Regions from separate parts of the Streptomyces sp. NPDC005070 genome, predicted to be linked through region 1. Evidence: riboswitches for the same ligand, from Rfam matches in the RefSeq annotation. Region 1 holds a riboswitch; each other region holds the start of a gene.
The links. A riboswitch is a leader RNA that binds a small molecule or an ion and turns the genes downstream of it on or off. The one in region 1 is predicted to bind cyclic di-AMP.
Positions count from the first base shown of each region.

Region 2: another riboswitch for cyclic di-AMP. It lies ahead of ACWEBX_RS23965 (M23 family metallopeptidase); the one in region 1 lies ahead of ACWEBX_RS33010 (M23 family metallopeptidase).
Region 3: another riboswitch for cyclic di-AMP. It lies ahead of ACWEBX_RS05375 (NlpC/P60 family protein); the one in region 1 lies ahead of ACWEBX_RS33010 (M23 family metallopeptidase).
Region 4: another riboswitch for cyclic di-AMP. It lies ahead of ACWEBX_RS03715 (M23 family metallopeptidase); the one in region 1 lies ahead of ACWEBX_RS33010 (M23 family metallopeptidase).

Region 1 covers NZ_JBSFZS010000155.1:591-8,184, forward strand. The annotation lists gene ACWEBX_RS33005 (aldo/keto reductase) at 1-621, opposite strand, end outside; gene ACWEBX_RS33010 (M23 family metallopeptidase) at 756-1,790, opposite strand; cyclic di-AMP (ydaO/yuaA leader) riboswitch at 1,802-1,957, opposite strand; gene ACWEBX_RS33015 (PP2C family protein-serine/threonine phosphatase) at 2,173-3,279, opposite strand; tRNA gene ACWEBX_RS33020 (tRNA-Met) at 3,528-3,601, opposite strand; gene ACWEBX_RS33025 (dihydrofolate reductase family protein) at 3,686-4,828, opposite strand; gene ACWEBX_RS33030 (MarR family winged helix-turn-helix transcriptional regulator) at 4,909-5,418, shown strand; gene ACWEBX_RS33035 (GTP cyclohydrolase II) at 5,540-6,193, shown strand; tRNA gene ACWEBX_RS33040 (tRNA-Lys) at 6,252-6,324, opposite strand; gene ACWEBX_RS33045 (amino acid permease) at 6,447-7,594, opposite strand, start outside.
Region 2 covers NZ_JBSFZS010000074.1:7,585-15,178, reverse strand. The annotation lists gene ACWEBX_RS23980 (helix-turn-helix domain-containing protein) at 1-306, shown strand, start outside; gene ACWEBX_RS23975 (DUF6126 family protein) at 333-449, shown strand; gene ACWEBX_RS23970 (tyrosine-protein phosphatase) at 478-1,275, opposite strand; cyclic di-AMP (ydaO/yuaA leader) riboswitch at 1,930-2,085, shown strand; gene ACWEBX_RS23965 (M23 family metallopeptidase) at 2,090-2,992, shown strand; gene ACWEBX_RS23960 (SGNH/GDSL hydrolase family protein) at 3,265-4,050, shown strand; gene ACWEBX_RS23955 (PPOX class F420-dependent oxidoreductase) at 5,302-5,688, opposite strand; gene ACWEBX_RS23950 (hypothetical protein) at 5,794-6,378, opposite strand; gene ACWEBX_RS23945 (SDR family NAD(P)-dependent oxidoreductase) at 6,465-7,226, opposite strand; gene ACWEBX_RS23940 (TetR/AcrR family transcriptional regulator) at 7,354-7,594, shown strand, end outside.
Region 3 covers NZ_JBSFZS010000009.1:56,342-63,935, forward strand. The annotation lists gene ACWEBX_RS05360 (DUF2306 domain-containing protein) at 1-527, opposite strand, end outside; gene ACWEBX_RS05365 (PadR family transcriptional regulator) at 612-1,142, opposite strand; gene ACWEBX_RS05370 (hypothetical protein) at 1,367-1,684, shown strand; gene ACWEBX_RS05375 (NlpC/P60 family protein) at 1,744-3,630, opposite strand; cyclic di-AMP (ydaO/yuaA leader) riboswitch at 3,638-3,809, opposite strand; gene ACWEBX_RS05380 (hypothetical protein) at 4,229-4,459, shown strand; gene ACWEBX_RS05385 (alpha/beta fold hydrolase) at 4,490-5,236, opposite strand; gene ACWEBX_RS05390 (beta-glucanase) at 5,633-6,337, opposite strand; gene ACWEBX_RS05395 (VOC family protein) at 6,654-7,028, opposite strand; gene ACWEBX_RS05400 (DinB family protein) at 7,259-7,594, shown strand, end outside.
Region 4 covers NZ_JBSFZS010000006.1:6,618-14,211, forward strand. The annotation lists gene ACWEBX_RS03700 (bifunctional acetate--CoA ligase family protein/GNAT family N-acetyltransferase) at 1-1,180, opposite strand, end outside; gene ACWEBX_RS03705 (HPr family phosphocarrier protein) at 1,357-1,638, shown strand; gene ACWEBX_RS03710 (GntR family transcriptional regulator) at 1,866-2,558, opposite strand; gene ACWEBX_RS03715 (M23 family metallopeptidase) at 2,754-3,521, opposite strand; cyclic di-AMP (ydaO/yuaA leader) riboswitch at 3,534-3,690, opposite strand; gene ACWEBX_RS03720 (M16 family metallopeptidase) at 3,905-5,293, opposite strand; gene ACWEBX_RS03725 (M16 family metallopeptidase) at 5,290-6,651, opposite strand; gene ACWEBX_RS03730 (DNA gyrase/topoisomerase IV subunit A) at 7,033-7,594, shown strand, end outside.

The DNA of each region.
Region 1 (7,594 bases):
GGCCGCCAGACCGGCCCGGGACGCGAGCTCCAGCAGGGCGCCCTCGTAGGTGTCGCGCGAGACGAGGTTGTAGTGGGGCTGGAGCGCGACGTACCGGGCGAGGCCCTCGCGGTCGGAGAACTCCAGGGACTCCCGCAGCCGCTCCGGGGAGATGTTGGAGGCGGCGATGTGCCGCACCTTGCCGGCCCGCACCAGCTCGTCGAGGGCGCCGATGACCTCCTCGACCGGCACCTCGGGCTTGTCGAAGTGCGTGTAGTAGAGGTCGATGTGGTCGGTGCCCAGGCGGCGCAGCGACGCGTCGGCCGCGGCCTTGATGTTGGCACCGGACAGCCCGGGGTACGCGGGGTGCTGGCTGACCTTGGTGGCGACCACGATGTCCGCGCGGTTGCCGCGGCTCTTCAGCCACTTGCCGATGACGGTCTCGGACTCGCCGCCCTCGTTGCCCTCGATCCAGGCCGAGTAGGAGTCGGCCGTGTCGAGGAAGTTGCCGCCGGCGGCGGCGTAGGCGTCGAGCACGGCGAAGGACCGGGTCTCGTCAGCCGTCCAGCCGAAGACGTTGCCCCCGAGGGAGAGCGGGAAGACCTCGAGATCGGACGAACCGAGCTTGCGAAGAGAAGTCATGTACGGCCTCAACGCCCGTACCGGATGGATGTATTCCACAAGCACCGGGTGCGGTGCGCGCCGCCGTCCGGGCCCGGACGACCAGCAGCCCTGACGTCGGGGGGGTTGACGTCAGGGCTGCCGGAGATCGGAGATCAGGGGTTGAGGCCCTTGCTCTGGAGCCACGCCATCGGGTCGATGCCGGTGGCGGCGCCGCCGGGGTGCACCTCGAGGTGCAGGTGCGGCCCGGTGACGTTGCCCGTGGCGCCCACGCGTCCGATGACATCGCCGGTGGCGACCTTCTGGCCGACGGTGGCGCTGATCGACGACTGGTGGCAGAACCAGAGTTCCGTACCGTCGTCGAGGGTGAGGATCGTGCGGTAGCCGTACGATCCGGCCCAGCCGGCCTCGGTGATGGTGCCGCTGTGGATCGCCTTGATCAGCGTGCCGGTGGGCGCCGCGAAGTCGAGTCCGGTGTGGTAGCCGGAGGACCACATGGAGCCGGCCTCACCGAAGCGCGAGGTCAGGGTGTACGACGAGGTCGGCAGCGAGTAGCTCTTGGCCAGCTCGGCGAGGCGCTCGGCCTCGGCCTTCTGCTTGGCCGCCTCCTCCGCCTTCTTCTTCGCGGCGGTTTCCTTGGCCTGGGCCTCGTCCTGCTGCTTGGCGGCGGCCTGGACGGCCTTCTGCGCGGCGGCGGTCTGGACGGCCTTCTGCGTGGCGGTGTCGGCCTGGTTCTGCTGCGACTGGGCCTGCGCCATGATGCGGTCGCGCAGCGCCTCACCGGCGTCGGTGCTGCCCTGGGCCGCGTCGACGCTGGTCAGACCGGCGGTGGTGAGCGGAGTCGTGGAGCCCTTGGGGGTGCTGGATCCGCCGTCCGATATCAGGGCCTTGGCCGACGCGGTGACCGACGACAGGTCGGGCAGTGAGATCGAGACGGGCGCCTTGCCCGGAGCGGCGCTGGCGATGCCACCACCACCGACGGCGGCTATGACACCGACGCCGAGAACCGTGGAGCTGCGGGCGAGTCCTCCGCCGCGCTGCTTGCCCGTGCGGTGCCGGCCGCGGACGGGAGCGAGGGAATCCGCGGTGGGGTTCCACTCCTCCCAGGGTCCCTCGTCCTTGCCATAGCCGAAGGTGTGGGCTTCGTTCGGCGCGAACGAGGTTGGCTGAGCGGGCCGGTTGGACGCCACGTGGGCGCACTCCTTTCCTTCCTTGCCGCCTACCGGGTTAGCTGACGGGTTCGGAGCAGGAAGGTCTCCTACGGGCGATTGCCACCGTGCTTCCACGGCGGATTACGCTCGATTCACCCCATGAGGTGGGTCCCCGGTTCCCTTGCGGGATTCGGCGCGTGCGCACGGAGCCGCCTCTTGTGACGGTTGTGACGACCGCGCTGCGTTATCGAACGTTAATAGACCCGGGTGCCGAATTCCAAGCTGTTCCGGCTGATCATTAACGCCTCTTGGCCAGGACTTTGGGGTCATGGACGATGAAAAACGGGCGAGTTGACCGCGTGCCGCTTGCACGGATTTCCCTGACGGTAAGTCAGTTGCTATGCGGAGGGGAACGGTCCGATCACTGTTCGTGACGCCGGACGGCGAGCAGCGCAAGGTCGTCCGTCAGCGGGCCGCCCGTGTGCGCGCGGGCCGCCTCGAAGAGAGCGGTCAGCAACGCGTCGGGGCCGGGAAAGACCCGTCCGGCCAGCCAGGCGGCCGGATCGAAGAACTCCCCCCGCGCGTCGCGGGCCTCGGACAGTCCGTCGGTGTGCAGGAGCAGCGTCGCCCCGCGCGGAAATCCCTCCCGCAGCGTCGGGGCGGGTTGGCTTCCCAGGTCACTCATCCCGAGGGGCAGCGCGAAGGACTCGGCGGAGAGGGTGACGAGCGCGCCGTCGGGATACAGCAGCAGGGGCGGCGGATGGCCGCGGTTGACGACGCGTACGACACCCTCGCCCTGCGGGATCTCGGCGAGGACGGCGGTCGTGAACCCCTCGACCGCGTCGACGCTGTCGCGCCGGGTGCCCGCGCGCGTCAGTGCCCGCTCCAGGCGCTCCGCGACGCCCCCCAGGGTCGCCTCCCGCTCGGCCGCCTCCCCGAACGCCCCGACCACCGTCGCGACAGCGGCCACCGCGGTCATGCCCTTCCCCCGTACGTCGCCGACGACCAGCCGCACGCCGTACGGGGAGTCCTGCACCGCGTACAGGTCCCCGCCGATGAACGCGTCCTCCTGCGCCGCCTCGTACCGGGCCGCGACCTCGAGCCCGGCGATCGTCGCCTCGGGCTCGGGCAGCACGGCGCGCTGCGCGAACGCGGCGATCTCCCGGACGGAGGCGAGCCGTTCGTCGCCGCGCCGGACCACGGTGTTGATGAGGACGGCGAGGACGGCGGCCGTCGTCACGGTGACCACCTCGGTGACCGCGTCGACCTGAAGGACGATGTCGAGCACACTGTGCGTCACGAGCACGGCGCCCACGGCGAGGACGCCGGCGAGAACGGTTCCGCGCAGCGAGTAGAGGGGCGCGGCGACCAGGGGTGCGGCCGCGAACAGGGGGGCCGCGGTGAATTCCGACGGGGTGAAGTAGTCGTAGACGATCCCGGCGGCGACGAGCAGCACGGGCAGGGCCCGGACGAAGGCGCGTGCCCACACGATCCGGCGCGGCTCCGCTGCCGCCGAACCGGGTGACACGACACTCCCGGGCCCGTGGACACCGCGGGACGGACGGCCGGCCGGGTCATGAAACTGTCCGGTCCGCCGCTCACCTCCTGGCTGCCCCACCCGTCCAGAAGAACCGGCGCGCGGGCGGCGGGCGACCCCTGTGGCCCGACCGGGGGAGCGCGGCGTCGTCCGCCCGAACGGAACCGGCCGGAGAAATCGGTGGGACAAACACCAAGGGCCGGAACTCGTGAATCCGAGTTCCGGCCCTTGGCCTTCAGTAGCGGGGACAGGATTTGAACCTGCGACCTCTGGGTTATGAGCCCAGCGAGCTACCGAGCTGCTCCACCCCGCGTCGTTGAAACCAGTGTACGCCATCCGCGGGACCCGAAGCACACCCGTTCAAACCCGCCCCTCCCGCAGCGCGGGCACCCGCTCCCTACCGGGCCGCCAGGTGCCGGTTGGGGGCCTCGGCGCGGTCCGCGTACTCGGGGAGGACGACGACCTCGGCGCCCGCGGCGGCGAGGAGTCCGTTCCCGTCGGCGTCCGTGACGAAGGTGTCGGGCTCGCGCCATGCGGTGACGACCCGCCGTACACCGGCGTCGAGGATGAGCCGGGCGCACGGCGCGGGCCGGGAGGCGCGGTGGGCGCACGGTTCCAGGCTGCTGTAGACGGTGGCGGCGGCCAGCCGGGGATCGGCCGGGTCGATCTTGGCGAGGGCGGCCTCCTCGGCGTGCGCGACGGGGTCGTCGCCCTCGCGGGAGTGGCCCCGGGCCAGTTCGGTCCCGTCGGCGGCGACCACCACGGCGCCCACGCTGAACGCGGTCTTCGAGGGCGGGCACAGCTCCGCCAGCTCGCAGGCGAGCTCCAGCCACCGCCGGTCGGCGGCCGAGGCGAGCGAGCCGGTGCCGGGCGCGGTGGGGACGTACCGGATGAGCACGACGTCACCGACGGGCCGGGTCTCCACCAGCCGCATCCGGCCCGGGGGGTACTCCCCGGTCCCGAACAGCCGCGGCGCGTCGGGCTGCCCGACGAAGAGGGGGGCGACGGCGAGCTGCAGTTCGTCGGCGAGCTGCTCGCGCACGAGCTGGGTGTGGACCTTGCCGCCCCCTTCGACCATGAGGCGGCGCACCCCCCGTACGTCGTGAAGGTGTTCCAGCAGCACCCGCCAGTCGAGCCGGGGGCCGGTCGGGACGACGTCGACGTCGACGAGGCCGTCGAGCGCGGCGGCGGCGCGCGGCGCGCCCTCGTCCGTCGTGTAGACGACCTTCTCGCCGCCCGTGTGCCAGAACTGCGCCCGCGGGTCGAGCTCTCCGGAACCGCTGACGGTGACCTTCAGCGGGTACTCGGGACGGCCGTCGGCGACCCGGGCCGCACGCCGCTCGGGGGAATTGACCAGGAGCCGCGGGTTGTCCGTGCGCAGCGTGCCCGCACCCACCAGGATCGCGTCGCTGGACGCCCGCACCTCGTCGACCCGGTCGAAGTCGGCCGGGCCCGAGAGCAGCAGCCGCTCGGGGCCGGTGTCGTCCAGGAAGCCGTCGAGGGAGACGGCGGCGGACAGCAGGACGTAGGGACGGGGCATCGGGACGCATCCTCCGGTCGCACGCGCACAGGAATCCGGGCGCAGTGGTTCAAGTTTTAAACAATACCTAGACTGGTCTCATGACGACCCGCTGGCTCTCCGCCGCCGAACAGCGCGCCTGGCGCTCGTACATCTCCGCGACCTCCCTCCTGGCGGACGCCATCGACCGCCGGCTGCAGGCGGAGGCGGGGATGCCCCACCTTTACTACTCCATCCTGTCCCGGCTGTCCGAGGCTCCGGACCGGCGGCTGCGGATGACCGACCTCGCCGAGGCCCTGAAGATCACCCGCAGCCGGCTGACGTACGCGGTGGCGCGGCTGGAGAAGGACGGCACGGTACGCCGTGAGGGCTGCCCCACCGACAAGCGCGGGCACATGACCGTGCTCACCGACGAGGGCATGACCCTCCTGGAGCGGGTGGCGCCCGCGCACGTCGAGACGGTTCGGACGGCGGTCTTCGACCATCTGACCCCGGAGCAGGTGGGACAGCTCGAGGAGATCTGCGGAACCATCACCCGGGCCATCCAGAGCGGAGATCCCGGGGCTCCCGGGGAGGATCTGCCGTGGCGGCGGCGTTCCTGCTCCTCGTAGGACACCCGAGAGGGCTCGAAACCCGTTGCTTGAAGTTTTAAGCAGATGTAGGGTCTCGTTCCGAGGCTGTGCTTCAAATCTGAAGCACAGCCCGTACGAACCTGCCGGACGGAGAGACACCATGCGCGACCACCCCACCGCCACCGTGCGCACCCGCGTCCGCGTACCCCTGCGCTTCGGCGACGGCTACTCCGTCGACGCCGAACTCGTGACCTTCCACGGCCTCGACGACGGCAAGGAACACCTGGCCGTCGTCCTCGGCGAGCCCGGCGCGAACCCACTGGTGCGGCTCCACTCCGAGTGCCTGACCGGCGATGTGTTCGGCTCGGCCCGCTGCGACTGCGGACCCCAGTTGCGCGAGGCGGTGGAGCAGATCGCGGAGCGCGGCGGCGTCCTGCTGTACCTGCGCCAGGAGGGCCGCGGCATCGGCCTCTACAACAAGCTCGACGCGTACGCCCTCCAGGACCAGGGCCTCGACACCTACGCCGCCAACGCGGCCCTCGGCCTGCCCGAGGACGACCGCGACTACACGGCGGCCGCCCAGATGCTCCGGGCCCTCGGCATCGGCTCCCTGGACCTGCTGTCCAACAACCCGGACAAGGCCGAACAGCTCCGCGAACTCGGCATCACGGTCTCCCACCGCGTCCCGACGGGCGTCTTCACCACCGCCCACAACGTCCGCTACCTGCGCGCCAAGGTCCTCCAGACCCAGCACACGCTGCCGCTGCCTGAACTCACGGAGCACGCGGGGCTCTCCGGCCTCTCGGCGGGCTGACACCCCGGCAACGAAACAGGCCCCCGGTTCGGATACCTCTGAACCGGGGGCCTTTCCGTAGACCCTGTGGGACTCGAACCCACAACCAATGGATTAAAAGTCCACTGCTCTGCCAATTGAGCTAAGGGTCCCCGCACCGGAAAACACCGACACGGCGCACCGGCCCGCGCCGATGCATCCCCGAGCATAGCGGGACGTGGCCGGGACTCCGATCGGGTATCGGTGACCCGGCCACGCCCGAGGCCCCACAAGGTCAGGGATCGACCGGTTCGGGTGCACCCTTGCGGGCGGCCTCACGGGCGATCGTGCGCTGATGCCCGGGGTTGAGGAACCAGTGCCGGGCCGAGGCCAGCCACCAGGCCGCGGCGAAGCCGAGGACGACGAGCACGGCGACCGGGGCGTAGTTGAACGTCTCCCAGGTGACCGGGGAGACCTGCGGCAGCATGAACAGGACCGTGATGACGGCCACCCAGCCGACCGCGACCACCCCCACCGGCCGGGACCAGCGGCCCAGATGCCAGGGCCCGCGCTCGAAGTCGTCGCCCTTGCGCAGCCGCAGCAGCGTCGGGATGACGTACGCGACGTAGAGGCCGATCACCGCGATCGACGTCACGGCCGCGTAGGCCGCGTAGTTGATCAGGTACGGCAGGCCGAGCAGCAGGGCGCCGCCCGCGGCCAGCCAGACCGCCGCCACGGGGGTCCGCGTGCGCGGATGCACCGTGTGCCACACCGAGGAGAACGGCAGCGCGCCGTCACGCGAAAAGGCGTAGATCATACGGCTGTTGGCGGTCACGGAGGCCATGCCGCAGAAGAGCTGCGCGCCGATCACGACGAGCAGCAGGAGCTTGCCGGTCGTTGCGCCGAGCGCGTCCAGCAGGATCTGCGCCGGGGGCGCACCCGTCGCCGAGCCCAGCTCCTTGTCGTAGGACTGGATGGCGAAGGTGAAGCCGAGGAGCAGGACGAAGCCGGCGATCCACGAGGTCCAGATGGAGCGCACGATGCCCTTCGGCCCGGCCGTGGAGGCGTCGTGGGTCTCCTCCGTCATGTGGGCGGAGGCGTCGTACCCGGTGAACGTGTACTGGGCCATGAGGAGTCCGACGAGGACGACGTAGACCCCGCTGCCCCAGCCCGTGTTGTTGACGAACTTCGTGAACACGAAGTCCGCCGACTGGTGGTGGTCCGGCGCGAAGGTCAGCGCGCCGACGATGACGGCGACGCCGACGACGTGCCACCACACGCTGATGCTGTTGAGCAGGGCGACGATCCCCACGCCGAAGGTGTTGAGGAGACCGTGCAGGATCAGGATCGCGGTGAACAGGAGGATCGTGCGGCCCGGTGTCACCTCGAAGTCGAACTGGAGGTTCAGGTAGGCGCCGAGGAACAGCGCCGCGCCGAAGTCGA
Region 2 (7,594 bases), on a different contig from region 1:
CGGGCCATGCAGGCCCTGCGGGTGCACGTCCCCTACGGTTCCCAGGGTGACATCGTGCGCGTCCACCCGGGCGAGGAGTGGCTGTACGTCCTCAAGGGGCGGCTCAGTCTGCGCCTCGGGGACACCACGCACGTCCTCGCTCCGGGAGACAGCGCCCACTTCGACTCGCTGACCCCGCACCGCATCGCCGCCGCCGAGCGCGACGGAGCCGATCTCCTCTTCGTACACACCCTGCTGCAGAGCCCCGTCGCCGCGCTGTGCCTCGGCCCGGCGACCGGCCACCCCACCCCGGGAGAGACATCATGACCGAACCCACAGAACCCCGCCGGTCCATGGAGGACAAGTTCCCGCGCGCCCTCTGGGTGCGGCTGATCATCTACGTCGCCGTCGGCCACCTGTTCGCGGCCTTCATCTACCTGCTCTTCACGCTGGGCGCGCAGAACCAGTAGGGCCCCGGCCGGGGAGGGCGGCTCCGGCTCAGTCCAGGAGCCGCGCGCGCAGGCGCTCCCGGAGCTCCGGCGTGAGCCCCAGCCCCTGTTCCAGATAGGCCTCGACGCTGCCCCACTTCTCCTCGATCGTCTCGAAGGCGGCTGTCAGGTACTCGGCGCGCGCGTCGAACAGCGGGCTGAGCAGTTCCATGACCTCGGGGGAGTAGGCGCCGGCCGAGGAGCCGTTGCGGTGGACCTTGTAACGGCGGTGCGCGGCGTTCGACTCCAGGTAGTCGGTCACGATCGCCTCGCGCTCGACGCCGAGGGCCAGCAGGGTGACAGCGATGGACAGCCCGGCGCGGTCCTTGCCCGCCGCGCAGTGCATCAGCGCGGGCACGCTGTCGTCGGCCAGGGCGTGCAGCACCTGGGCGTGCTCGGCCGTGCGCTCGCTGATGATGGTGCGGTACGAGTTGATCATCCGGTTCGCGGCCTTGCCGTCGCCGAGGAGCCCGCGAAGCTGGTCGATGTCGCCGTCGCGGACCATCTTCCAGAACTCGCTGCCGTCCGCCGGGTCGCTCAGCGGGAGGTTCACGTTCAGTACGCCCGGCAGCTCGACGTCCGGGCCCTCCAGCTTCTGGTCCGCGGCGTTGCGGAAGTCGAAGATCGTGTGGAGACCCAGGGAGGCGAGGAACGCGGCGTCCTCCTCCGTGGCGTGCGCGAGGTGGCCGCTGCGGAACAGCCGCCCGTAGCGCACGCGCCGGCCGTCCGCGGCGGGCAGTCCGCCCACGTCGCGGAAGTTCCGCACTCCGCCGAGCTCGGGCTCGGTCGACGGGACCTGCTGCGTCACGGGGGCTCCTCCCATTCGGCCGCCGGCGTCACCGGGCTGGACTCGGCGCCGCTCGTCGGCAGTTGTACCGGCTTGCGCTGTCGACGATACGACATAGGTTCCTCGGGCAATGAGTTGTCCACAGGCGGCCTTCTCCCGTACTGAAAGCCCTGGAAGCGGCGCTCCACAGTCGCTGGATCGAACGCCAGTTCGATGCGCGTGCGGGGCCGGCCGTCGGGTCGGTCACGTCCTTCGCGCCGCGCGGGACTCGCGGGGCAATTGAGGTGAAATGCGGCATTGCGAGTGTGCCGTTTTGTGCGCCGCCTCGCATAGAGGTCCGGATGTACTGGATATCCGTCGACGTCGCATCTGACCGTTCTGTCCGAATAAGCGCCTTCGTTACAACTGGCCCTGGAATAGGGCGCCCTGGGGCGAGTCGCGTGAGGAGCGTCATATTCGTGACGATGCGTTGCCGTCCTCATTTCTCAACCCGCGAGGTTTTACGGGTGGGTTGAGAGGTCCGGAAGATCGTCACTCCACGGAGGGTGACGGCGATTTCCGCATGGATCAAGAAAGACGAGCGCACAGAAACCGCCCATAGTTGTCGACGCGCTCTCATCTCGCTTACGTTCTGCCTCAATCCGGACGGACGCCCAATCCTGCCGCCGCCCGGAATCCGCACACTCACCCGTACACGGCAGGAGCGGGGGACCCACAGGTTCCGTGCCTGGTCCGGTCTCCGGAACAGGCTAGGGGTACAGCCGCACAGCAGCGGCCGGGCATCTCCAGCCCGCACCCGACAGCTCACCCCGCAGGCGCCGGAGAGGAATTCGTCATGCCCGCGAAGGGTAAGCACCGCCGTCCCAAGTCCCTCCGTTTCACCCGCTCGATAGCCGTGGCCGGAACCGGTGGCGCCGCACTCGCGCTGCCCCTGATGGGAGCCACGGGCGCCCAGGCCGCGACCCCGGCCACCCCTGTCGCGCAGCATGTCGAGAAGGCCGCGACCGCCGCCCCCGCCGAGAAGTCCGCCAAGTCCGCCACGGTCAAGACGTACGCGGTGAAGCGCGGCGACTACCTCTCGAAGATCGCCGACGAGCAGAACGTCGGCGGCGGCTGGAAGAAGATCTACGCGGACAACCGCTCCGCGATCGGCAGCGACCCGTCGCTGATCCACCCCGGTCTGAAGCTGTCGCTCGGCAAGAAGGCCGCCTCCGCCGCCCACTCGGCGACGCAGTCGGCCACGCGGACGGCCACCGCGGCGAAGTCCGCGCAGGCGACCCCGGCCGCCGACACGGCCCCGTCCGCCACGGCTTCCACCAACAGCTCCTCCGGCTACACCCTGCCGGTCGACAGCAGCAGCATCGGCACCGGTTACAAGGTGGCGGGCAGCATGTGGTCCAGCGGCTACCACACGGGCGTGGACTTCGTGGTCCCGACCGGCACCACGCTCAAGTCCATCGCGGCGGGCACCGTCGTCTCCGCGGGCTGGGGCGGCGCCTACGGCAACCAGGTCGTCATCCAGCACGCCGACGGCAAGTACTCCCAGTACGCCCACATGTCGTCGCTGTCCGTCTCGGCCGGGCAGACCGTGACCGAGGGGCAGCAGATAGGCCTCTCCGGCGCGACCGGCAACGTGACCGGACCGCACCTGCACTTCGAGATCCGCACCACGCCGGACTACGGCTCCGACATCGACCCGGTCGCGTACCTGCGCTCGCACGGTGTCGCCGTGGGCTGACGCCCCTCCTCCTCCTGCTCCTGACGGTCAGGAAGATCTCCGAAGGCCGGACCCCATGATCCCCTGGGTCCGGCCTTCGGTGTTCCCGTGACGCGACCTCGGGGCGATCGCTGCCTCAACATCCTTGACGCGGGCCTTATTCCAGAGTTGACCAATGCTTGGCGAGTGGCTTATCTCACCGCCCGTCAACCCCTCCCTACGGTCGCGTAGCTCACATCAAAAGGTGAATCATGCTTGATGTGGCAGACGATTCGAAGAGTGACAACAGATCAGTGATCGGGTCGTACGTGGCGGTGGGGGACAGCTTCACCGAGGGCGTCGGCGACCCTGGGCCCGATGGAGCCTTCGTCGGCTGGGCCGACCGGTTCGCGGTACTTCTCGCGGACCGCAGGCCCGAAGGCGATTTCGACTACACCAATCTCGCCGTGCGCGGCAAACTGCTCGACCAGATCGTCGAGTCCCAGCTCCAGAGGGCGAAGGAACTCGCTCCGGACCTGGTCTCGTTCTGCGCCGGCGGCAACGACATCATCCGCCCCGGCACCGATCCCGACGAGGTCGCGGAGCGCTTCGAGCGCGCGATCGCCGACCTCACCTCCGCGGTCAGCACCGTCATGGTGACGACCGGCTTCGACACCCGTGGCGTTCCCGTGCTCAAGCATCTGCGCGGCAAGATCGCCACCTACAACGGACATGTGCGGGCCATCGCGGACCGCTACGGCTGTCCCGTGCTCGACCTCTGGTCCCTGAAGACGGTCCAGGACCGCCGGGCCTGGGACGGCGACCGGCTGCACCTCTCGCCCGAGGGACACACCCGGGTGGCGCTCCGTGCCGGCCAGGTACTCGGCCTCGAGGTCCCGGCCGACCCCGACCAGCCCTGGCCGCCCCTCCCGCCGCGCGGCACGCTGGAGGTGCGCCGCGACAACATCCAGTGGGCGCGCGAGTATCTGGTCCCGTGGATCGGACGGCGGCTGCGCGGGGAGTCCTCGGGCGATCACGTCTCGGCCAAGGGAGCCCTGTCCCCGGACGACATCAAGCTGCGCATCGAGTCGGTGGCCTGAGCCGCTGCCGGCCCTGCCGACGGGCCCGGTTCGACGGGCGTCACCGACTTCGGCGGCGAGCCCGGCCTGGCCGGCCGGGACCGGCTCGGCCAACGGGACCGGCTTCGGTGGCGGCATCGGCTTGACCGGGCGGGACCGGCTCGGCCGGCGGGATCGAGCTGGCTGGCAGGCCCGGCTGGGACCGTCCGACCGGCCGGGGCCGCGTGCCGTCGCCGCGGCTGTGTCAGCCCATGCTGTTGAGGGGCGCCACTCGGCTCGACAGGATCCGGGACGATCGCCGTCGCCTTGGACGGGGCATGGGGGCCGGGTGAGGCACGGTATGCGGGAAGAGCCGGGCCGGCGTTCGGGGCCGGGCCGGGGCCAGGGCCAGTGAGACTGAGCAGGGTAGGTGTCGTCACCCCACCATGCCGACCTGGTGCTTCTTGAGGCTCTGAGCACGACACCTGTCGTCAGATTCGCATCCTTCTTCCTCTGCCCCCGGCACCGGAGCCTTCTCCCACACCGATGCCCCGGCTGCGGAATGCCGGCCCGGTTCGCCCGCTCGGCAAACGCCGTCGCGCGCCTGTCAGGCGACACGCTCCACCCATGGCAGTGCCGTTTCGTCACGCGCCCGACATCAAGGCGCCAGGGAGGAGCCGCCTGCGGAGCCGACCTGACCCGGATGGATTCGGTTCCCGAGGAACCCGATGCGGCGACCATGACGGTGCTCTTGCAAGTCCAACGACAGGTCATGGATCTGCTCGCTGCAGGCGGTCCCAAGTCTGCGACGAGCGCTGGTTCGCCGGTCCCCGTCGCGCATTACTTTGCCGACGTACGGGCCATAGTCGCCATGACCTTCCGGTCCTGGCCCATCGCCCGGGAGTACGCCGGCACCGCCTGTCCGGCTGCTGTCCTCGACGCGGAGTACGCCTCTCGTGCTGCACAAGCCCAGCCCCTGCTCAACACTCCGGGCAAGAAGAAGACCTCCAAGCCCTACACTGCGCCGCTCATGGAATCCCTGGCCGCTGGGACTGCCTTGGACATCGCCTTGCAACTCCTCGGAGCCCCAGACGCACACGATGCACAAGCGTGCTTGGACCCACTCGTCCAGCAGCTACGCGGCGTCGATCTCGCTCTCAGCACCTACCTTCGACGCCCGGCCATGGATCTCTCACCCTCTGCGGATCGCTGTCAGGGACCCGTCCACGGTGAGCCGGTCTTCCAGCTCCTCGGCGAGCCATGCCGGGCCCGGAGTTGACGCTGCGTCACCCGTTACGGGGTGAGCCGCACGCGGATGCCCAGCGTCCCGTCCGCTCCCCGGCGCAGCCGGCTGTCGAGAATCATGAGGCGGCCGAGGATGCCGTACTTGCGGGCGATGAGTGAGCGGTAGCGGGCGCCGGTTGCCTTGTCGGCGATCTCGGCGGTGGCCGGGATCTGGTCACCCGTCGGGTTGCCGCGTAGGTCGCAGGGGCCGACGAGGATGTCGCCGCGTGCCCGGATCCGCTTGACCTTCCAGGAGTCGGCGGGGGTCCGCACGCCCAGCGTGTCACCGTCGCGCACCACCCACACCGGTGAGGTGACCGGGGTGCCGTTCTTGCGGTAGCTGGTGACGAGCAGGTACTTGCCGGCGCCGAGCCGTTCCAGCAGCGTGTCGTCCATGATGCGTTTCTGCTCCTTGCTATTGCGTTCGGGGTCGTTGGCCACTTGGGCGGCGTACTGCGATGTCAGTTCGGGGGCAGCCGTCATGCTCTCGACCTGAGGGGACTACGGGTGCAGCTCGATTTGGTTGAGGACGGGCGCGCTGCCGGGCCGGGTTGATCGGGCGGGGCGCCGGAGGTCTCCGTACTTGTTACTCGCTCTCTCGGCCAGGGCGGCGAGAATCAAGTCGCTGACGGCTTTGGTGGACACCGGGTTCTGGCCCGTGATCAGGCGGCCGTCGCGCACGGCGTGCGGCGTCATCGGGACGGTGGAGCGCACGTATTCGGCTCCCTTCGCGCGCAATTCGTCCTCCAGCAGGAACGGCACCCTGCTCTTCACGCCGGCCAGTTTTTCCTCGACCGTCGCGAAGCCGGTGACGGTGCGGATCCGTACGTGCGGATTCCCGTCGGCATCACGGAGGTTGATGAGGGCGCAGGCGCCATGGCAGACCGAGGTGACGATGCCGCCACCTGCGTGGATGACCTCGGATGTTCCCCGCAGGTCGGCGCGGTGGTGTGCGTCCAGACGATGACGATCGGGAGGACGAGTTCCGGAAGGCGGAGGTGAGGAAGCCTCCCGCCGGGCTTCCCTGCGCCAGTTGCTGCAGGCCGTCTCCGAGCGCAAGGGCAGCGGCCGGCCGCAGGCAGACACGGACGACGGTGTCGGCTGGCGTGAGAGGGGTGTGGGCCGCCATCACGCCTCCTTGCCTGCCCCGGGGTTGCCCACGGGGATGGTGTTCAGCCCTGTTCGGTGGGGCGTACGAGCATCTCGTTGACGGCGACGTGCCGGGGGCGGGTGGCGATGTAGCCGATGGCGTCGGCGATGTCCTGGCTCTGCAGCCGCTCGATGTCGCCCAGGCCGGCGACGATCAGCTGCTGGACGACTTCCGAGTTGTGGGTGCGCAGTTCGGTGTCGACGCTGCCCGGCTCGACGACTGACACGCGGACGTGCTGGCGTCCCAGTTCCTGGCGCAGTGCCTCACTGAAGCCTCCGACGCCGAACTTGGTGGCGCTGTACACGGCGGACATGGCGAAGGCGGTGCGGCCGTTCAGCGAGCTGATGTTGATGATGTCGGCAACCTGGCGCGGTGCGTCGGCGGCGGCCTTGACCAGGTGGGGGACGGCCGCGTGGGTGGTGTACATCAGGCCCATGAGGTTGATGTCGATCATGCGCTGCCAGTCGTTCAGGTCCGCGCCGGGGGTGGGCCCGAGGAGCATGAGGCCGGCGTTGTTGACCAGGATGTCCAGGCGGTCAAGGCCCTCGACGGTCCGCTCGACCGCTTCCGAGGCGGCCTGGGCGGTGGTGATGTCAGCGGGCACGACCAGAGCCTTCCCGTCCTCCTCGGAGATTTCCGCGGCGAGGCCGGTGAGCCGGTCCTCGCGCCGTCCGACCAGGGCCACGGAGGCTCCCTCGCGGGCGAGCTCCAGCGCGGTGGCGCGGCCGATGCCGCTGGACGCTCCGGTGACCAGAGCGACGGTTCCTTCAAGACGACGAGTCATGGTTCAAGCCTTTCGATGAACGGCCACGTTGCTCGGGGCCGTACGGGATAGAGGGAAGACAGCCCTGCCGACGAGGGCCGTACAGGGGTGGAGGCCGCTCAAGGCAGGCCGAGGGCACAATGGGGAGGTGAGCAGCACTGAGCAGAAGACCACCGACGCCAAGCATCAGCGGAGCACGATCGAGGGAGACCTGCCGCCTCGCGAACGCCTGGTCAGGGCTGCGTCGCGGCTGTTCTACTACGAGGGCGTACGCGCGATCGGTGTGGAGCGGCTGATCGCCGAGGCCGGGGTGACGAAGGCGACCTTCTACCGGCACTTCGCCGCCAAGGACGACCTGGTCGTGGCTTATCTGCTGACCAAGGACGCCT
Region 3 (7,594 bases), on a different contig from region 1:
AGCAGCATCCAGCGCTGGTGCAGGTCGGGGAACCCGCCGACGGCGGCGAGCACGCCGAACGTCACGCTCATCACGGTGCCCACCAGGATGGTCGCGAGCACGATCCAGAACGCGGCACCGCTGAAGGCGTCCCCGGGCGCCGTGCGTGCCAGATACAGGCCGGCGCCGGCCATCGAGGCGTACACGGTGAGCGCGAAGACCACCCCGAGGGCCCGGTGCAGCCGTACGCGTCGCCGTACGGCGGTGAGCACCTGCGCGGGACCCAGCAGCATCAGCACACCGCCGAGAACGGAGTGCACGATCATCGGGACGAGGCTGTGCCGGTACGGCCCGATCCGGGTGGCCAGCGCGTCGGCCACGTAGCGCGGTGAGACCACGTGGGCCAGGATCCACTCACCGAACGCGGGCGCGCCGGGGCGCGCGTACGGCCACAGCTCGGTCATCGCGATCGGCGCGTAGCCCACGCACACGGCCGACACGGCGATGACGGCGAGGCGGCGCCAGGTGGTGCCCGTTGGACGACGCACGACGGCTCCCTGCTCGTGGCCGCGGCCCGGCCATCAATAGTCTCGTTTGGACTATCGAGACGGTAGGGCCGTCCACCGCCGGGGTCAACGGTCTGTCGTGTCCTCGTCCCGGCGCTGCACCCATTGCCAGAAGTCGATCATCATCCGCTCGTACCGGATTCCGAACTCGAGCGCGTCCCGCTGCCCGCGCGTCAGCAATGCGCCGACCGTCTCGGCGAGTTCCTCGTAGTCGCCGAGGGTTCTGCGGTGCTCGTCGAGCTGTACGGGGCCGAGCACGTCGGGCTCGCCGCCGAACCACAGCTTGAGGATGCCGCGCTCGCGGGCCTCCACCGGGACGAACGCGGGGTCGTCGAGCCAGCCCCGCAGAGCGGCCCGGCCCTGGTCCGTCAGCGTCAGCACCCTGCGGTTGCGGCCGCTCTCCTGCCGCACCTGGGCCAGCATCCCGGCGTCGAGGAGACGCTCGCACTGCGCGTACACCTGCGCGTGCGGCACCGACCAGAAGGGCGCGACCGTCCGCGCCGCCTCCCCTTTGACGTCGTACGCGCTGGCCTCGCCCAGCTTGTCGATGATGCCGAGGACGAGGTACGAGGCGGTGGTCAACCTAGCGTCAGCCATGGGGCGACGGTATCGCCACGCGATCACCGCGCGGCAGGCACCGCCGGGTCCGGCCACCGCACGGCGCACTCCGCACGACGGGCTCCGCCGAACACACGGCCGCGGCACGTCGGGCGCCGCCCGACGCGAAGAAGATCCGGGTGCCCGGCACAATGCGGGGTATACGGGCGATCACACAACCGACCGCACTTCAGGCCCTCGCGCCGGCCGCACTAGGAGCTCCTGTGACCACCTACGTCATCACCGTTCCCGGGACGTTCGTCCACGGCCTCCCGGCCGCCTCCCGTGCCGAGGTGGAACGCAGGCTTCGCCCCCAGGACCCGCAGAACACGGACCTGGGCGAGAGCGAGGAACTGAGCCTGCTCTCCGTCGACGAGGACAACAGGTTCTCCGTCCGGCTCGAGGTCGAGGCGGCGGACCGGAGAAGCGCCGAGGCCGAGGCCGTACGGCTCGTCTCCGGCGCGCTCCTGGACAGCGGCCTGACCGCGGACGACGCGCCGCTCGGACCCGCCGCCGTCACGGGGATCGACAGCGAGTTCTGACCGCGGTTACGTCCTGGACGGCCCTGTACCGGGTACGTCCAGGGCGGCCGAGCCGGGGTTCAGGCCGGGCGTACGACGCTGTGGATGGCCGCCCGTCCGACGTATTCGACCGACTCCTCGCTGATCCGCGCTCCGGGACTCGGCGCGTGGACCATCATCCCGTCACCCACGTAGACACCCACGTGGCTCACGTTGGCGTGGAAGAAGACCAGGTCACCCGGCTGGATGGCACCGAGGTCGACCGCCGGGCCGGCCTGCGCCTGGTCCTGCGTCGCACGGGGGAGCATGACTCCCGCGCTCTTCCAGGCCGCCTGGGTGAGACCGGAGGGGTCGTACGAACCGGGTCCGGACGCTCCCCACACGCACGGGCTGCCGATCTGGGCGCGGGCGAAGGCGACCGCCTCGGCGGCTCTGCTGTCGTGTCCGATGACCGGCGGGGCGGCGGCGCCGGCTCCCGCACCGGCGACAAGGCTGTCGATGTCGAACCCCGGGTTCGCGCCGGCGGCCCCGGGAGCGGCGGGCCACGCCTGCTGGTTCCCGGTCGGCCGCAACGACTGCCGCCAGGCGTCGCCGGCCGGCGGGGGCGCCGGCTGGTTCTCGGGGGGCATCGGGGCCGACTGATAAGCGGCCGGACGCGGCGCGGCCTCGTACGCGGGCGGCTGCGGCAACGGCTCGCTCATCGGGGCCGGCGGATAGGCGGCCGCGCGCGGCGCGGCCTCGTACGCCGGAGGCTGGGGAACCGGCTCGCTCATCGGGGGCATCGGGGCCGGCTGGTACCCGCTGGGACGCGTCGGCTTCTCGTACGCGAGGGGCAGGAGCACCGACGTGTACTCGGGGGCCGGTGCGGGCGCTTCGTACCCGCGGGGCAGGATGACCGCCTGGGGCTGGGCGGCCGGGGGCGCCGACTCGTACACCTGGGGCATGGAGCCCGTGTCGAAGACCCCGGGCGCCGCCTCGTACGGGGTCGGCTGGGGCGCCGCCTGGTACGCGGGCGCCTGAGCGACCGACGGGAAGGTGCCCGTCTGAGCGGCGGACGGGAACGCGGCGGTCTGCGGAGCCGCCGGAAACGCGGTGGGCTGAGCGACCGACGGGAAGGTACCGGTCTGGCCGACCGACGGGAACGAGCCCGTCTGCCCGACCGTCGGGAACGAACCGGTCTGCCCGACCGTCGGGAACGAACCCGTCTGACCGACCATCGGGAACGAACCGGTCTGACCGACCGACGGGAACGAACCGGTCTGCGGGGCCGCCGGGCGGTACTCGATGGCCGGCACCTGTGCCACGGGCATGCCCTGCCGTGCCATGTGGCGCGCCATCAGCTCCCGCGCGACGGCGAACTTGCGCCGGGCGCTCTGCTTCTTGACGTGCGGCGAGGACTGCTGCGACGCCGCGGCCGGAGCGGCCCCCGCGCGGAGCCCCGCACGGACCGCCATCTCGGATCCCGGTGCCGCCTGTGCGCCGACCGGGGGCGCGGCCGCCGGACCGGCGGTCAGCTCCAACGCGGGGCGCGCGCCCGGCTCCGAAGCCGGACCTGCGGTCAGCTCTCGCATCGGGGCAGCCGTCAACTCGGCGACCGGCCGCACGATCTGTTCCAGCTCGTAGATCGTCGGAAGGTCCGACGAGGACCCCCTGGGCGCCTTCGCGGCCTCCTTCGGACGAGCACCTCCGCTGCCACGCTCCTGCTGCCTGTCCACCGGGAGTGCGGCCGGAGCCGAGGGTCCGAACCGGGAGCGCGCCCCGTCGAACCACTGCCGCATCAGGTCCTCCTGGGCGGCGTCGGAAACCCCGCTCCCCTGACTGGCGCCCCGTCGGCCCGGCCTGCGGCTGGAGTTCGCCAGGGCGCGGGTCCCGTTGAAGTTTCCGGTGGCGAGCTCCGCCTGGTCGTAGAGGGACGAGAGTCGTCGGGCGACTTCTTCGCCGCTGGGCGGGGTGCGTTCCGGCGCCATGGAGTGGTGCTCCTTCCGTCGTCCGCCTACCGGGTTAGCTGTCGGGTTCGGGCGGACGATTCCGGAAGGTATGCCCTACGGTCCCTGCCCCGAAAGGCAGTTGGCCGATTCACCCCAGGTTCGGTGGGTCCCCGGCTCCCGCTGCCACGAGGACAGGCAGGACTCGGCGGAGGCCGCACCGCCCGGCGAACTTCGCCGGAGGGAGTCGGGCGGCCTGGTCGCCAACTTAGCGATGGTGTGCACCCGATGTGAAGATCCACGTCCCAGATGTCCGATACATTTTCGTGACCTTCATCGCACCATCCCGCAGCGCGACCGTGAGGACACGGGCCGTACGCGAAAAGGTGGCTGAGCACGGCCGTTGGGACGATCGAGGCCGGCGCCCGGTCCCGAGCCGCGGGTCACACGTCGAGCCAACTCGAATGTGTCGAAAGTGTGCACGCAACGGGCGTTCCCTGGCACGTCGCTCGACATCGACGGCACCCTTCCGTCACACCTTGACCGGTTCTGGCCGAGCTGGCCGGATCACCGCTGCGACCATCTGCCGGCCGTACCGTCGAAGCACGTCAGACCACGAGAGCGAGTCGAGGATCCCCACGTGCACGAAGCGCCGATCTATGCCCAACTGATCTCCGAACGCGGTGACATACCGACGCTCGTGCGAAGCGAAGCACGTCGGCTGCAACGCGACTTCGAGTGGATCCTGAGCTGGGATCCGTCGACGGGCGCCCCGCTTCCCTCGTCCGCCGCACGGCCGGCGTCCGGTAGGCGCCGCGCCTTCTCCCCCACCCCCGACCCCGACGACCGGCTCGACACACCGGGCTCCTGACGGCCGCGGCCCCAGGACGTCCCGCACGCCCTACAGAACGCCGGGCTCTCCGCCCGGCCGTTCGGCGGGGAGCGGGTCGAGGCCACCGCCGATCCTGGTCACCAGTTCGGCGACCGTCGTACTCGTGGCCCGATGCCAGGTCCGCGCGCGGCGCAGCATCGCGTGGTCCCCGCCCTCGACCCGCACGGCGCTCGCGGAGGAACCCGCCTCCGCGGCCCGACGGACGAGGGCGAACGACTCCACGGGGTCGGTGACCCGGTCCCGGTCCCCGTGCAGCACGATCACGCGTTTGTCCCGGAGGTGGGCCACCGGCTCACCCTCGGGGCACCAAGGCGCCAGTGCCACCACGGCCCGGACCTGTGGGGCGGCCGCGGCCCGCAGCGCGGCGCGCCCGCCCATCGAGTGGCCCACGAGCACGACCGGCACCTCCCCCACCAGAGCGGCGAGTTCGTCCAGTGCCAGCAGAACGTCGGCGACGGGGTCGGCGTCCACGCCGTTCCATCCCCGGTGGCGGTAGCGCACCTGACCGACGAACGTGTCCTCGTCCGGCAGGGCCCGTGTCACGGAGCGCACGAACGGCCGCATCCGGGCACGTGCCAGGTTCCACGGCCGCAACGGGGCCTTGCTGTCGGCGGTGCCGCCATGAAGGACGAGTACGGCCGCACGCGCCGGTTCCCCGTCCGGACGAGGAACGCGGCGGGGCCGCAGCGCCACGGAGGCGCCGGTCTCCCCGGACCGGGACACATCGTCGGCGGACATCCGCACAGAACCTCGCATGACACCCCTCCACCTACCGGCGCTTAGTCCACGCCTCGCACTGGACCGTGAGGAGGGATCGTCTCACCGGGCACGGACCCGCCCCAATCTCACTCCGTAGGTCACTCCGTGGGCTTGGGCCGCGCGCGGTACCCATTGCGCCATTCCTGGTAGAAACGCCAGAGACGGGCCGCCTGCGGGCAGCGTCCCGACTCCCGTTGACACGTGCGGCAGTTGCCGACGTGACTGACGTAGGCGGACTCGGGGGCGTCCCCCGGTTGCGAATTCGGCATGGCCCTCGGCACTCGTCGGCGCGACGCGCACCGGCGCAGCGTCGCTTCTGATGCCGTACTTCCGCGCCGAGGGCCCCGGCGGATGCACCTGCCCGGCTGCACCTGCCGAGGCCCGGCTCCGACGTCAGTCGAGGACGTCGGCCTCGCACTCCTCCGCCGCGGGGAAAGGTCTGCCGACCAGCGGCCTGCGGACCGCCAGCCGGGCCACCTCGAAGTCCATCTCGGAGGCCTCGGGAGGCGGCGGCGGGTGGTAACGCCCCGCGCAGACGGAGAGGTTGACGATGAGATAGGCGTGCCAGGATCTGCCCACGCCGCGCCGGTCGTCGAAAGCCCGGATTCCGTTGACCCACCACACGACCCGGAGGGCGCCGAGCTCGACCACGAGGTCGACCCAGGCACCGGGCTGGATCGCGTGGTTCCGGTAGTAGCGGTGGGTGTTCCGTACGTGGTTGGACAGTTCCAGCAGGTCGGGGTTGTCGGGGTGGTACTCGAAGACGTCGATCTCCTGACCGCCGTCCCGCCATGTCCAGATCGCCGGCCAGGCCCCCGTCACCGTCGGCAGCTTGACCCGTGCCTCCAGCACGTCCCCCGTGCGGACCATGAACCCGTCCGCGCTGCCCTCGGTGGTGAGCAGGCCCGCGTCCCAGTCGCCGTCCGGGCGCCGGGTGGCCCGGAAGCGGCCTGTCCGGCTGTAGGAGGGGTCGGTGACCAGATGGTCGAGTTTGCCGTCGTCCGGGTTGACCGGACCGCCGTCGGGATAGGCCCAGGAATGGCCCGCGACCCATTGACGAGTCGAGGCGAAATCCGCCGTGAAGACGACATCGGACACGCGGCACTCCTCGATGACGGCGTTTCGCGAACGTCCAGGTTCTCCCCAAGCCGCCGACATCCACGCCCTGTTCATCCCAACTCGCCACAAAACAACCCATCGGGGTGAACCGGTCGTACTCCGGCGCGCGGCACCTTCCGCGTACCGCGCGCTGACGCCTGAGCCCCGCGCCCCTCGCGGATCACGGATGCGGCTCACGGATCACAGATGCAGCTCGCGGATCGCGGATCGCAGCGCGACACACGCCCCACCCACCGGTTCGGCCGGCTGCCCGGCCGGGCGCCGCGTCCTGCGGCCCCGACCGGGCTCCGCCCGGCTACAGGTAAGGGCGGGTGATCAACTCGATGGCGTGGCCGGCCGGGTCCTTGAAGTAGACGCCACGGCCGCCGTGTTCGTCGTTGATCTCCCCGGGGCGCCGCATCTGCGGATCGGCCCAGTGCTCGACGCCGTCGGCGCGGAGCCGTCCGTACGCGCGGTCGAACAGCTCGTCGTCGATCAGGAACGCGTAGTGCTGCATCTGGATGTCCACCGGGGGCTCGGCGAACTGCAGCAGCACGCCGTCCGTGAGCTGGACATTGGTGAACGGACCCCAGGACGGCGCTTCCGGCAGTTCCAGCAGTTCCCGGAAGAAGCGTGCCGACTCGCGGCGGTCCTTGGCTGCGACGATGGTGTGATTGAAGGTGACTGTCATACGGCTGACCTCGGCAGTGCTCGGCACGGAAGACGGACTCGTGGTGCACAAGCACCGGGAGGTCCACGTGCCGGACGGGGGCGGCGCCTGCGGCGCACCCACCACGCGATCAGCCCTCCACCGGATTGCCCATCCGTGTGTGGCGAGGCGCCGGTCCGGTGTTCACGCCGGTGACGGTACTTGATCGGACCGGCCACGACAACGCCCCGGGGAACGGCAGACTGAACGCCATGACTTCACCGGATGCCAAGGCCGATCTCCACCGCTACCTGCAGTCGGCTCGTGACGCCCTGATCTGGAAGCTCGACGGTCTCTCGGAGTACGACATCCGCCGTCCGTTCACCCCGACCGGGACGAACCTCCTCGGTCTCGTCAAACACGTGGCCACCGTGGAACTGGGCTACCTCGGCGACACTTTCGGACGGCCGTCGGGCGAGCCGCTGCCCTGGCTGGAGCACGCCCAGGAGACGAACGGCGACATGTGGGCCACCGCCGACGAGACGCGCGAGTTCATCGTGGGGCTCTACCGCCGGGCATGGGCCCACGCGGACGCGACGATCGAGGCG
Region 4 (7,594 bases), on a different contig from region 1:
TCGACACGCCGGTGACGCCGGTGACGCCGCCGCCGCGCCGGTGCAGCCGGGACAGCAGGGCGATGCCGATGGCGCCGGACTGCGCGAACAGGCCGATGCGTCCGGGGCGGGGCATCTGGGGGGCGAGCGAGGCGTTCAGCCGTACGTCGGGCGCTGTGTTGATGACACCGAAGGCGTTGGGCCCGATGATGCGCATCCCGTACGTGCGCGCGTGCCGTACGAGTTCGCGCTGGCGCTCGCGTCCCTCGGGGCCGCTCTCGGCGTAGCCTGCGGAGACCACCACCAGTCCCTGCACGCCGTGTTCGCCGCATTCGGTCACGACCTGGGGGACGAGTTCGGCAGGCACGGCGACGACGGCGAGGTCGACGGGGTCGGCGATGTCCCTGATGGAGCGGTGGGCCGGGACTCCGTCGAGTTCCTTCTCCTGGAGTGCCGCGTTCACCGCATACAGGCGTCCGGTGAAACCGGCCTGGCGGAGGTTGTCGAGGACGCTGCGGCCGACCCCTCCAGGTGCGCGCCCGGCGCCGACGACGGCGACCGAGCCGGGGGCGAGCAGCCGCTGGACGGAGCGGGCCTCGGCGCGCTGTTCCCGCGCGCGCTGGACGGCGAGGGACCGGTCGGTGGGTTCGAGGTCGAACTCCAGGCGTACGACACCGTCCTCGAAGCTGCGCTTCTGGGTGTATCCGGCGTCCGTGAAGACCTTGATCATCTTGTTGTTGGCGGGCAGCACCTCGGCGGCGAAGCGGCGGATGTCACGCTCGCGGGCCACCGCTCCGATGTGTTCGAGCAGTGCGGAGGCGACACCCCGGCCCTGGTGGGCGTCCTGCACGAGGAAGGCGACCTCGGCCTCGTCGGCGGGCGCGGAGGCGGGCATGCCGTCCGCGTTGATCCGGTCGTAGCGCACGGTGGCGATGAACTCACCGCCCACCGTGGCCGCGAGGCCGACCCGGTCCACGAAGTCGTGGTGGGTGAAGCGGCGGACGTCCTTGGCGGACAGGCGCGGATAGGGCGCGAAGAAGCGGTAGTACTTCGACTCGTCCGACACCTGCTCGTAGAAGCTGACCAGGCGCTCGGCGTCGTCGACGGTGATGGGCCTGATGCGTGCGGTGCCGCCGTCGCGCAGCACCACGTCGGCCTCCCAGTGGGCTGGGTACTCGTGCCGGTCCGACGAGGTCTGCATGGGCCCCAGAGTACGGCTCGCGTACGACAACGGCGCGGGGCAGTCTGAGGACGACGGGGCGTCGGCACGGGTCTTCGACCGACACCGCGGCGGGTGGCGCCCGGGTCCGTCCAGGCACACCTCGCGATATGGAACAATGGTCTAGACAACCCTGAAAACCCGAAGGGCAGCATCTCATGGCTGAGCGCCGCGTCAACGTCGGCTGGACCGAGGGCCTCCACGCCCGCCCCGCCTCCATCTTCGTCCGGGCCACCACGGCTTCCGGCATCCCCGTGACGATCGCGAAGGCCGACGGCGACCCCGTCAACGCGGCCTCCATGCTCGCGGTCCTCGGCCTGGGCGCCCAGGGTGGCGAGGAGATCGTCCTCTCGTCGGACGCCGACGGCGCGGAGGTCGCTCTCGACCGTCTGGCGAAGCTGGTCGCCGAGGGGCTCGACGAGCTCCCCGAGACCGTCTGAGCCCGCTCCCAGGACAGTCGGACACGCACGGCCGGGCCGCTCCACCCATTCTCCGGGTGGCGCGGCCCGGCCGTTTTCCGTGGCCTCGCCCGCACATTCCCCCGGTGTCAGGCGCGCCTCGCGCCGCGGCCGCGGAAATGGCGTGCACCGGAATTCCGGACACGCGAATAAAAGGGCATCAGAAATGAGCCCCCGCCGAATATCCCTCTTTGTATACGGCGCCTGTGTTAATGACGCGGGCCCGTCACGTTTACGGGATGTTGCGAACTTCTCACACGGTCCGCCCGGTCGCCTCCGGGGAATCGGAGCCGGTGCGCGGCCGTGGCGCGCTCGGTGTGCAGGGCCGTGATCGCGCGGGCCCGCTCGCCGTCCCCCCGGGCGACCGCGTCCACGATGCCGCCGTGCTCCGCCCAGGACTCCGCGGGGTCGGCCGGCGCCTCCACCGAGTACATCCAGGCGATCTTGTGGCGAAGCTGGGCGAGCGTCGAGGTCAGCGCGGGGCTTCCGGACGCCTGCGCCAGCGTCTCGTGGAACCAGCCGCCCAGCGAGCGCAGATCCTCGCTGTGGCCTCGCCTGGAACGCTCCTGCCCCAGCCGGACCAGCCCCCGCAACACCTTCAGGTGGGCCTCCGTGCGCCGCTGCGCGGCCCGAGCGGCCCCCAGCGGTTCCAGCAGCATGCGCATCTCCAGGAGGTCCGCGGCCTCCAGCTCGCTGGGCTCCGCGACGCAGGCGCCCGCGTGCCGGCGGGTGACCACGAAGCCCTCCGCCTCCAGCGTGCGCAGCGCCTCGCGCACGGGGACGCGCGAGACGCCGTAGCGGCGTGCGAGCAGTTCCTCGGTGAGCCGGCCGCCGCGCTCGTAGACACCCGCGACGATGTCGTCACGGATCGCCGTGCACACCGAGTGTGCCGGAATACGCATGACCGACCTCCGCTTTAATCCCCGTGAAACGCCGTCGATTGACGCTTGTTCAGTGACTCTATTGCAGGAAGCCTGAATTTCCGATGGCGGGCCTGAATCCATGGATATTTTTTGGACAGACGGCGTCCGGAAACGACGATGCCCCGACTCGGTGAGCCGGGGCATCAAAAGCGGTGGGAAGCCGCGAAGCGGTCGTCAGACGTTGACGCCGTGCGAGCGCAGGTAGGCGACCGGGTCGATGTCCGAGCCGTACTCCGCGGTCGTACGCGCCTCGAAGTGGAGGTGCGGTCCCGTGGTGTTGCCGGTGTCCCCGGAGAGGCCGATCTGCTGCCCCGGAGTGACGGCCTGCCCCACGGACACCCCGATGGACGACAGGTGGCCGAACATGGTGTACGTGCCGTCGTGCATCTTGACCACGACTTGATTGCCGTAGGCGCCGCCCCAGCCGGCCGTGACGACCGTGCCGGATCCGACGGCGTGGACCGAGGTGCCGGAGGAGGCGTGGAAGTCGACGCCGGTGTGGCTGCCGGAGGACCAGAGGGCGCTGCTGGCCTGGTAGCCGGTGGAGACGTACGAACCGGTGATCGGCATGACGAACGTGTTCAGGCGCTTGCGCTCGGCCTCGCGGGCGGCGCGCTCCTTGGCCTCGCGGAGCTTCGAGGCCTGCTCGGCGGCCTGCTTGCGGGCGGTCTGCTCGGCCTGCTTGCGCGCTGCGGCTTCGTCGGCGGCGCGCTGCTGCGCGAAGGCCTGGGCGTCGATCTGGTCGGCGACCGTGTCGTTGAGGGTGACGGCCTGGGTGAGCCCGGTCTGCTCGACGGAGGCTTCCGCGGCGAACGCGGGGGCGGCCAGGGTTCCGATCACGCCGGTGGTGGTGAGCGCCGCGACCCCGACGGCGGTCGTGGTGGTGCTGTGCACCCGGCTGCTCGTACGACGATGCTTGCCGGTGCCACAGGTGAACGCCATGTAGGGGCTGGTCCTTTCCTTCCCTCTCGCCTACCGGGTTAGCTGACGGGTTCGGAGCAGGAAGGTCTCCTACGGGCTCCCTCCGAAGAGGGCGTCCGATTCACCCCAGGGACTGCGTGGGTCCCCGGCTCCCCTGACTCACGTCACGGGGACTCGGCGATGACTGTCCGGTGCCGCGGGCGCGGCGCACTGCGTGACGAACAGCCGCACCGACGCTAAACGCGGTGTCTTTCGAACAACAAACGGATCACGATTTTTGTAACGCATCCCACAGGGCAGAAGGGCAACCGCCGTACGAATACGGACATCTTGGGACCGATGTCCGGAAAGGGAAGGGCCCTGACGGCTCTTCAGCCGTCAGGGCCCTCTTCCGTCGCACGGTTCTACTCGGCTGCCACCACGGTGACTTCACCGATTTCGAGGGCCCTCATCGGGTCCGCGATCTGTGCCGCGTCGCCGACCAGGACGGTCACCAGACGGTCCGTCGGGAAGGCGCTCACGGCCGCCGCGGTGGCCTCCACGGTGCCGGTGGCCGCCAGTTGCCGGTAGAGCGTCGCCTGGTAGTCGTCCGGCAGGTGCTGCTCGACCTGGTCCGCGAGCGTGCTCGCGACGGCCGCCGCCGTCTCGAACTTGAGGGGCGCGACACCCACCAGGTTCTGCACGGCGACATCGCGCTCGGTGTCGGTCAGGCCTTCGGCCGCGAGGGTGCGCAGCACCTTCCACAGGTCGTCGAGCGCCGGGCCGGTGTTGGGAGTGTCCACAGAACCGCTGATGGCGAGCATCGCGGCGCCCGTGCCGTCCGGCGCGGAGCGGAGGACCTGCCCGAACGCCCGTACGCCGTAGGTGTAGCCCTTCTCCTCGCGCAGGACGCGGTCCAGGCGCGAGGTGAGGGTGCCGCCGAGGCAGTAGGTGCCGAGGACCTGGGCGGGCCACACGCGGTCGTGCCGGTCGGCACCGACACGGCCGATGAGGAGCTGCGTCTGGACGGCTCCGGGGCGGTCGACGATGATCACGCGGCCGGTGTCGTCGGCGCTCACCGGCGGCACCAGACGCGGTTCGGCGGAGGAGCCGGTCCAGGAGCCGAGCGTGTCGGCGAGCAGTTCGTCGAGATCGACATCGGTCAGGTCACCGACGACGACCGCGGTGGCCGTGGCGGGGCGTACGTGCTTCTCGTAGAAGGCGCGAACGCCCGACGCGTCGATGTTCTGGACCGTCTCCTCGGTGCCCTGGCGGGGGCGCGACATGCGCGCGCTCGCCGGGAACAGTTCCTTGGAGAGCTCCTTGGCGGCACGACGGGCGGGGTTGGCCGTCTCGTGCGGGATCTCGTCCAGCCGGTTGGTCACCAGCCGCTCGACCTCGCTGTCCGCGAACGCGGGGGCCCGCAGGGCGTCGGCGAGCAGGCCGAGGGCCTTGGCCAGGCGCGAGACGGGCACTTCGAGGGACAGGCGTACGCCGGGGTGGTCGGCGTGCGCGTCGAGCGTGGCGCCGCAACGCTCCAGTTCGGCGGCGAAGTCCTCGGCAGAGTGCTTGTCGGTGCCCTCGGAGAAGGCGCGCGCCATGATCGTGGCGATGCCGTCCAGGCCCGCCGGCTCGGCGTCCAGCGGCGCGGCGAGGATCACCTCGACGGCGACGACCTGCTGACCGGGGCGGTGGCAGCGCAGCACGGTCAGACCGTTGTCCAGGGTGCCGCGCTCGGGGGCGGGGAACGCCCACGGCTTCGGCTGTCCTGCCTGGGGCTGTGGGTGGAAGTCCATGGTGGCGAGCTCGGTCACTTCGCCGCCTCCTCGTCGGTCTCGTCGGCGGAGCCGGCCGCGTCGGCGGCTTCGGCTGTGGTCGGTTCGTAGACGAGCACCGCGCGGTTGTCGGGGCGCAGACGGGCCTTGGCGGCCTCCTGGACCTCCTCCGCCGTGACGTCGAGGACGCGCTGTACGGCGGTCAGAGCGAGCTGCGGGTCGCCGAACAGGACGGCGTACCGGCACAATTCGTCGGCGCGGCCGGCGACGGTACCGAGCCGGTCGAGCCACTCGCGCTCCAACTGGGCCTGGGCGCGCTCCATTTCCCCGGCCGTGGGGCCCTCCTCGGCGAACCGGGCGAGCTCCTCGTCGACGGCGGCCTCGATGACCGGGACCTCGACGTCGCCGGACGTCTTCACATCCAGCCACCCCAGGGAGGGCGCTCCGGAGAGCCGCAGCAGGCCGAACCCGGCCGCGACGGCGGTGCGGTCACGGCGTACGAGCCGGTTGTAGAGCCGGGAGGACTCGCCGCCGCCGAGGACGGTGAGCGCCAGGTCGGCCGCGTCGCACGCGCGCGTGCCGTCCTCCGGGAGGCGGTAGGCGGCCATCAGGGCGCGCGCCGGGACGTCCTCCTCGACGACCTCGCGGATCTGCTCACCGACGATGTCGGGCAGCGATCCGTCCCGCGGGGCGGGCTTGCCGTCGTGCCCGGGGATGGAGCCGAAGTACTTCTCGACCCAGGCGAGCGTCTGCTCCGGGTCGATGTCGCCGACGACCGACAGGACAGCGTTGTTGGGCGCGTAGTTGGTACGGAAGAACGCGCGGGCGTCCTCCAGGGTGGCCGCGTCCAGGTCCGCCATCGACCCGATCGGGGTGTGGTGGTACGGGTGGCCCTCGGGGTACGAGAGCGCGGTGAGCTTCTCGAAGGCGGTGCCGTACGGGACGTTGTCGTAACGCTGGCGGCGCTCGTTCTTCACGACGTCGCGCTGGTTCTCCATGGACTCGTCGTCCAGCGCCTCGAGCAGCGATCCCATGCGGTCGGCCTCCAGCCAGAGGGCGAGCTCGAGCTGGTGGGCGGGCATGGTCTCGAAGTAGTTGGTGCGCTCGAAGCTCGTCGTGCCGTTGAGCGAGCCGCCGGCGCCCTGGACGAGTTCGAAATGACCATTGCCATGAACCTGCTTGGAGCCCTGGAACATCAGGTGCTCGAAGAGGTGGGCGAGTCCGGTCCGGCCCTTGACCTCGTGGCGCGAGCCGACGTCGTACCAGAGGCACACCGCGGCGACCGGGGTCAGATGGTCCTCGGAGAGCACCACGCGCAGGCCGTTGGCCAGGCGGTGCTCGGTCGCTGTCAGGCCGCCGGAGCCTGCCTCAGCTGTGGCCGTGTGACCCATGGGCATGTACGTCCCTTCGATCGCGGAACTGCGTCATTCCTGTCGGTCCTGCCACTGTATGCAAGCGCGTGGACGGCTGGCGAAGTTCCCGCGCCTCGTACGCCGAGAGCGAGACTCGCGCGTGTCCCCGGCGCGCCCGGGGAAGGCCTCCGGGATCCGCCGCGAACGCCCTCGGGGACCGCCGTGCACCGGCCGGACGTACTCGCGGGCCACCCGCGCACCGGGCCCGGACAGCCGCTCGGGAACGGTCCCGGCGGCGCCCGCGGAGCCTGCCCGAGGGGCGCAACGGACGGGTCGCGGTCGGGGTTGTCAGTGGGGCGGTCCACAATGGTGCGCGTCAGAACCCGTTCATGCCCCGGCAGAGACTGTGAAGGAGCCGCAGCAGCGATGGCCCGCCGCAGCACGAAGACCCCGCCGCCCGACGACTCGTACGAGGAGAAGATCCTCGACATCGACGTCGTGGACGAGATGCAGGGCTCCTTCCTCGAATACGCGTACTCGGTCATCTACTCGCGAGCCCTGCCGGACGCCCGCGACGGCTTGAAGCCGGTGCACCGCCGCATCGTGTACCAGATGAACGAGATGGGCCTGCGCCCCGACCGCGGCTATGTGAAGTGCGCCCGTGTCGTCGGCGAGGTCATGGGTAAGCTGCACCCGCACGGCGACGCGTCGATCTACGACGCACTGGTGCGTCTGGCGCAGCCCTTCTCCATGCGCGTACCCCTGGTCGACGGCCACGGCAACTTCGGCTCCCTCGGCAACGACGACCCGCCGGCGGCGATGCGTTACACCGAGGCCCGGATGGCCGACGCGACGTCGCTGATGACCGAGTCGATCGACGAGGACACCGTCGACTTCACGCCCAACTACGACGGCCAGGAGCGGGAGCCGGTGGCCCTTCCGGCCGCCTTCCCGAACCTGCTGGTCAACGGCTCGTCGGGCATCGCCG